3 regions of the Streptomyces sp. NPDC101160 genome follow, and region 3 is predicted to be linked to each of the others. Evidence: riboswitches for the same ligand, from Rfam matches in the RefSeq annotation. Region 3 holds a riboswitch; each other region holds the start of a gene.
The links. A riboswitch is a leader RNA that binds a small molecule or an ion and turns the genes downstream of it on or off. The one in region 3 is predicted to bind cyclic di-AMP.

Region 1 (2,252 bases), on a different contig from region 3:
GCGTGCGCGACGGCGAGCGAGACGCCGAGGATGGCGTTGGCGCCGAGCGAGCCCTTGTTCTCGGTCGCGTCCAGGTCGAACATCGCCTGGTCGATCAGGCGCTGCTCGGTGGCGTCGTAGCCGACGAGCTCCGGGCCGATCTGCTCGATGACGGCGAGGACGGCCTTCTCGACGCCCTTGCCGAGGTAGCGGTTGGGGTCCCCGTCGCGGAGCTCAATGGCCTCGAACGCACCAGTGGAGGCACCGGAGGGAACGGCAGCACGGCCGGTGCTGCCGTCGTCGAGGCCGACCTCGACCTCGACGGTGGGGTTGCCTCGGGAGTCCAGGATTTCCCGGGCTACGACGACGTCGATGGACGGCACGAGCATCTCCTTCTGGGATGTGACGCTGGTTGTGACGCATGCGGCAAGGTCTCGTTCGCCTTGCGACAAGAGCCTAACCGGCGCGGGGGCTCCGGCCAGCCGGGCGCCCGCCCCCTGGGACGAAAAAGGACCCAAGGGCATGCATTGGGGGACGAAAGACCGCGGTTACCGATCGGTACGAAACGGGCCCGGAGCGCAGGCTCCGGGCCCGTTCCAGGGTCACCGCGGGGGGACAGCCGTCAGGCTCACTTCAGGTGGAGCTGCTGGCCCGGGTAGATCAGGTCGGCGTCCTGGACGATGTTCTTGTTCAGCTGGAACAGCTTCTGCCAGCCGCCCTTGACGTGGTGCGTCTGGGCGATGCTGCTCAGCGTGTCGCCGGCCTTGACCTTGTACTCGCCGTCGCCCTTGGCGACCTTCTTGCCGGTCGGGGTGGTGACGGTCTTCGCGGCCTTCGGCGCGGTGCGCTTCTCGCTGCGGGTGGTCGGCTGCTCGGCGGTGCGCTGGGTGGCGGGCTTCGGCGCGGCCGGCTTCGGGGCCGGGGCCGGGGCCTCGGCGGAGCCGCCGTCGTACGAGGCGCTGGACAGGCCGACGCCGCAGCTCGGCCAGGCGCCCTTGCCCTGGCCCGCGAGGACCTTCTCGGCGACAGCGATCTGCTGCGACTTGGAGGCCAGGTCCGCGCGGGAGGCGTAGGCGGTGCCGCCGTAGGCCGCCCAGGTGGAGTTGGTGAACTGCAGGCCGCCGTAGAAGCCGTTGCCCGTGTTGATGGACCAGTTGCCGCCGGACTCGCACTGGGCGACGGCGTCCCACTCGGCGGCGGTGGCGGCCGAGGCGGTGCCCGCGGTCATCAGCGGGGCGGCGACGGCGACGCCGGCGACACCGGCGAGGGTGACGACGCGGGTGACCTTGGACGGACGACGGTGCTTGCCCTTGCCGGAAAGCAGCATGGAAGTTCTCCTCACCGACGCCTACGAGGTGAGCTGTCGGGTTCGGGCGAGTGAGTTGCCCGGCCGCGTGTCCTTGCACGCGACTTCACCCCAAGCCGGTCGTCGGCCGTCTGTCTCAACGGCCGGGGCCGGCACTTACCTTGGGTCCCCCGCTCCTGCCTTCGGCGCTTGCGCGACGACTGTTCCCGGCGTCCGGCGGCAGGATTCGGCGTACCGGTCGGCGGGGCCCGCGGTGGCGAGCGGTCCTGACCGTAGACACACCCCCGGGGGAAGTTCAAAGCCCATCAACCCGGAAAAATCGCCCCTCCTTGCGCTCCGTCAGGTGACGTTTGCGCAGGTGAGGGGCGAAACGCGCAAAGTTTGCGGACGTAATACGGCCGTTCGACAAGAGAGACTCATGTCTCACTTGCACAGAACCGGACATTCAGTCCCTAACTACCCCTCAGGCGTAGTGGTGGGCGCGGGCTTCCCGAGGTTCAACTCAAGGCTCTGACCAGGGAGGATGAGGTCGGGGTCGGTGCCGACCGTCTTCTTGTTGGCGTCGTAGAGCGCGGTCCAGCCGCCGGGCAGGGCGTTCTGCTGTGCAATGTCCGACAGGCTGTCACCCGGCTTGACGGTGTATTCGTCCGAGCTGGGCGTCTTGTCCGTGTTGTCCGCGGCCGCGTCGCCGGCCGGGGCGGCATGCCGTCCGGATTCGGGCGAACCGTCCGTCTTGCCCGGTTCTTCTGTCGCGGCGTCACCGCGGTGCTTGCCCGTGCCGGTGGGGGCCGTTTCGGACGCATCAGGCGTACCGGGCGTAACGGAACCATCGGGCGTACCGGGCGTTACGGAGGTGCCGGGCGTCACGGGAGTGGTGGGCGCGGCCGGCGAGGCGGGCGTGGTCGGCGCGGTCGAAGTCGACGGGGCGGCCGGAGTGGTGGGCGCGGCGGGCGTCGTGGCGCTCGAC
Region 2 (2,252 bases), on a different contig from region 3:
GCACGTGCGGCCGGCCGCGGCCACCGCCGTGGTCGTCGGCGACCTCACCGACGTCGACCTGGACAAGGTGCTCGCCGAGACCCTCGGCGCCTGGACCGGCGCGCCGGCCGCGCCGCGCCCCATGGCGCCCATCACGGCCGACGACACCGGCCGGGTCGTCATCGTGGACCGTCCGGGCGCCGTCCAGACGCAGCTGCTCATCGGCCGCGTCGGTGCCGACCGCCACGACCGGGTCTGGCCGGCCCAGGTGCTCGGCACGTACTGCCTCGGCGGCACGCTCACCTCCCGCCTGGACCGCGTCCTGCGCGAGGAGAAGGGCTACACGTACGGTGTGCGCGCCTTCGGCCAGGTGCTGCGCTCGGACGACGCGGGCCACGGCGCGGCGATGCTCGCCATCAGCGGCTCGGTGGACACTCCCAACACCGGCCCGGCACTTGACGACCTGTGGAAGGTGCTGCGCACCCTGGCCGCCGAGGGTCTGACCGACGCCGAGCGCGACGTGGCGGTGCAGAACCTGGTGGGTGTCGCCCCGCTGAAGTACGAGACCGCCGCCTCCGTCGCGGGCACGCTGGCCGACCAGGTCGAGCAGCACCTCCCGGACGACTACCAGGCGCACCTGTACGCGCGCCTGGCCGAGACCGGCACGGTGGAGGCGACCGCGGCCGTGGTCAACGCCTTCCCGGTGGACCGGCTGGTCACCGTCCTGGTCGGCGACGCCTCGCAGATCGAGGAGCCGGTGCGGGCGCTCGGCATCGGTGAAGTGACCGTCGTCACCGGCTGATTGAGCCCTCGTCACGAGGACCCTGACGACCTGGTTCGTCAGGGTCCTCGCTATTTGTCCGTATTGCGGGCGAGTGTTGGTGAATGCCCTGTGGCAAGTCTTACAAACTGGCGCGTCTGTTTGGCGATTGACTGAAGATCGGCCTAGCGTCGACGCGACTGTTCGCCCGTTGCACCACGCCGCACCCGCGGCGAACGGACAGTCATCGCCGAGTCCCCGCAAGGCGCGAGCCTGGGGAGCCGGGGACCCACACGAAGTCCCTGGGGTGAATCGGACGCCTTCGCTCCGCGCGGAGGGGCCCGTAGGAGACCTTCCTGCTCCGAACCCGTCAGCTAACCCGGTAGGCGAGAGGGAAGGAAAGGATCAGCCACTTCATGGCGTTCACCCGTGCCACCGGGAAGCATCGTGGTCCGAGCCGTCTGACGCGCCGTGGCGCGGGCATCGCCGGCGTGGCGACGCTCGCCACCACCGGCGTCATCGGCACCCTCGCCTCCCCGGCGCTCGCCGCCGACACGGAGAGCCCCTCCCCGGAGGACACCGGTCTCACCCAGGTGATCACCGAGGAGTCCCTCACCGAGCACGTCGACGCCCAGGCCGCCGCCCAGGAGAAGCAGGCCTTCGAGGCCGCCGCCCGCGTCAAGGCCGCCGCCGAGGCGAAGCGCAAGGCCGAGGCCCGCGCCAAGGAGATCCGCCAGGCCAAGGAGCGTGCCGCCCGCGAGGCCGAGCGCAAGCGCCTGAACTCCTTCCAGGCCCCCGTCGCCCACTCGTACGTCTCCACCGGCTACAACACCGGCGGCTCGCTCTGGTCCTCCGGCCACCACTCCGGCATCGACTTCCACGCCGCCTACGGCACCACGGTCGTCGCCGTCGGCTCCGGCACCGTCGTCGAGGCCGGCTGGGGCGGCGCGTACGGCAACAACATCGTCATCCGGATGAACGACGGCACGTACACCCAGTACGGTCACCTCTCCGCCATCCGTGTCTTCGTCGGCCAGAAGGTGACCCCCGGCGAGCAGATCGGCGTCTCCGGCTCCTCCGGCAACTCGACCGGCCCGCACCTCCACTTCGAGGCCCGCACCAGCCCCGAGTACGGCTCGGACATCGACCCCGTCGCGTACCTGCGCGCCCGCGGTGTCGACGTCTGACGTCCGACTCCCCGCTCAGCGCGAAGAAGCCCCGGCTCGAACGAGCCGGGGCTTTTTTCGTCCCTGAATTACCGGTCGGCATCGGAAATTCCCGCGTCCTGCAATAGAGTCGCCGAACGGGCTACGCCCGACGGGGTTCAGCGTGGAGAAAAGCGGAGGTCGGACATGCGCATTCCCGCGCAGTCGGTATGCACGGCGATCCGGGACGACATCGTCTCCGGTGTGTACGCGCGGGGCGCCAGACTGACGGAGGAACAGCTCGCCCGCCGCTACGGAGTCTCCCGCGTCCCGGTCCGCGAGGCGCTGCGCACCCTGGAGTCCGAGGG
Region 3 (2,252 bases):
ATTGCTGCGGCAGCGGGAGCTGATCTCCGGGATGCTCGCCGAACACACCGGCCAGGAGCGGGGCCGGATCGACTCCGACCTCGACCGGACGACCGTGTTCGACGCTGCGGGCGCCCTCGCGTACGGCCTGGTGGACCACGTGGTCCGCAGCCGCCGCGACGGCGGGACCGCCGGCGCCGGGCGGGTGTGAGCCGGCCATGGTCCCGGAACTGCCGCCGCTGCCCGCGCTCACCCGCGCCGAGGGCGAGTTCGTCGACGCGTACCTCGAAGTCGTCGATCTGCTCGGCCGGATCAATCCATCCAGGACCTCGCATACCTATGGGGCGCTACGGGCCGCCCAGGCGCTGGTCGGGCGGGCGACGGCGCTGCGCGAGGCGCTGACGCTCATGCACGCGCGGGGCGAGAGCGAGGTGCACGCGGACACATTGGCCCGCGCGCTGCGAGTGTTGGACGGAGAGCGCCGCGCGGCCCGCGTCACCATGCCCCGGCAACAGGTGAGTTGACACGAGGGCGTGTCGTGTCGAGGTCCACTCGGGCCAGCGGAACGCCGGAATCGGTCCTCCTTTCGGCGTAGTCGACGTATCGACATAGAGCTCAGCTATCTTGCGCAACGGGTGTACACATCTGGCGGAATCGGGCGTTCCACCCCTGGTGGCGGACTCGTCGCGCAAACCTCGGACGATCACCAAACCTGACTGTCCACCCGAATGGATCAGTCGTGAGGAGCCTCACATATCGCCGTTTCCACTCGGATTTCGGCGCCGGCGTGGGTCAAGATCCCTGTCGACGACAAGCCCCCGCCACCCGAGGCGGGGCGGTCCGGGCGGACGCCGAGTCCTGCCGCCGTCCCGGATGTCTGGTCGACAGGAGTGGATCGGCAGGAGTGGAGGACCCGAGCAACACGGGACGTCCGAGCGATCGGAGCCGTCCCTCGGGGTGAAGCCGCAGCCGCGGCCGGGCATCTTCGCCTGCCCGAACCCGACAGGTCATCCTTCACAGGCGGCTGACGAAGGGTTGCGCATGACTGCGCAGATTCATGTCCCGTCCCTGCTGTCCCGGGCCGGAGCCGTCTCGGCTCTCACCCTCGCCGCCGTCGGCGGCACGCTGCTCGCACCAGGAGCGGCGCCGGAGGCCCAGGCCGCGAGCTCGTACGCCAACACGGCACTGAGCGTCGCCGCCTCGAAGAAGGGATCGCCCTACCGGTACGGCGCATCAGGCCCCACCAGGTTCGACTGCTCGGGTCTCACGCTCTACTCGTACAAGAGGGCGGGCAAGACGCTGCCCCGCACCGCGCAGCAGCAGTACAACACCACACGCCACATCTCGGCGGCGAGCCGCCAGAAGGGGGACCTGGTCTTCTTCCACTCCGGTGGAAGGGTGTACCACGTCGGGATCTACGCGGGTAACAACGCGATCTGGCACTCGCCGAAGACCGGCTCATGGGTGAAGCTCGACCGGATCTGGACCTCGAAGGTCTCCTACGGCCGGGTCCGCTGACCCGTCGCACGGCACCAGGCGGCCAATCTTCCGGCCATCCGGTCAGCGGGTTGGCCGGTCGGCCGGTCAGCCGGGGACCGCCGCCGGCCAGGGCAGCTCGATCCACACGGTCTTGCCGCCCTCGGCCGTCGGCGTCACCGACAGCCGGCCGCCCGCCTCGACGGTCAGCGAGCGGATGATCATCATGCCGCGGCCGTTGTCCTGCTGGACGGCCGCCGGCAGGCGCCTCGGCCAGCGGGGGTGGCTGTCCGTCACCCCGATGCGCAGCCGCTCGTCCCGCTCCAGACGGACGTCGATCGTGAAGGTGGGCGACTGCCCGAAGGTGTGCTGGACGGCGTTGGTCGCCAGCTCGGAGACGATGAGCCGGACCGCGTCGGCCGTGTCGGCGTGGCCCGCGGGGTCTCCGACGTCACCGAGCCCCCAGGAGGCGAGCACCTCGGCGACGTACCTCCGCGCGGCGGGGACCGATGCGGGGTCGCTCGGCAGCGTGACGGTTGCTTCCTGCTGGTCTGCCATGGCGACGCTGTCCCTTTCCCCTCCGGGCCCGGCCCGGGTTGCGCTTCGCGTCAGACTGCCACCGATCGTGCGGCCCTGGGCGGCGATCGACCAAGTTATACGGATATCTGTCGCCCGAAGCGGTGAACCGTGCGACGGGCGACCCGACAGCCGCGGGACATCCCCTATGCGCCCCGCGCGCCCGGCGGAGCCGTCCGCACGATCGTGGTCACCGCGCGCTCGATCTCGGCGTCGGTGAG

Region 1: another riboswitch for cyclic di-AMP. It lies ahead of ACIRSU_RS35490 (transglycosylase family protein); the one in region 3 lies ahead of ACIRSU_RS05030 (C40 family peptidase).
Region 2: another riboswitch for cyclic di-AMP. It lies ahead of ACIRSU_RS30400 (M23 family metallopeptidase); the one in region 3 lies ahead of ACIRSU_RS05030 (C40 family peptidase).

What each region holds. Positions count from the first base shown of each region.
Region 1 covers NZ_JBIWPJ010000015.1:45,599-47,850, forward strand. Annotated here, with positions in the region: gene eno (phosphopyruvate hydratase) at 1-368, opposite strand, end outside; gene ACIRSU_RS35490 (transglycosylase family protein) at 608-1,306, opposite strand; cyclic di-AMP (ydaO/yuaA leader) riboswitch at 1,310-1,483, opposite strand; gene ACIRSU_RS35495 (transglycosylase family protein) at 1,742-2,252, opposite strand, start outside.
Region 2 covers NZ_JBIWPJ010000010.1:121,008-123,259, forward strand. Annotated here, with positions in the region: gene ACIRSU_RS30395 (M16 family metallopeptidase) at 1-781, shown strand, start outside; cyclic di-AMP (ydaO/yuaA leader) riboswitch at 978-1,143, shown strand; gene ACIRSU_RS30400 (M23 family metallopeptidase) at 1,156-1,926, shown strand; gene ACIRSU_RS30405 (GntR family transcriptional regulator) at 2,092-2,252, shown strand, end outside.
Region 3 covers NZ_JBIWPJ010000001.1:1,147,216-1,149,467, forward strand. Annotated here, with positions in the region: gene ACIRSU_RS05020 (ATP-dependent Clp protease proteolytic subunit) at 1-190, shown strand, start outside; gene ACIRSU_RS05025 (hypothetical protein) at 198-503, shown strand; cyclic di-AMP (ydaO/yuaA leader) riboswitch at 819-1,017, shown strand; gene ACIRSU_RS05030 (C40 family peptidase) at 1,021-1,497, shown strand; gene ACIRSU_RS05035 (ATP-binding protein) at 1,564-2,013, opposite strand; gene ACIRSU_RS05040 (8-amino-7-oxononanoate synthase) at 2,178-2,252, opposite strand, start outside.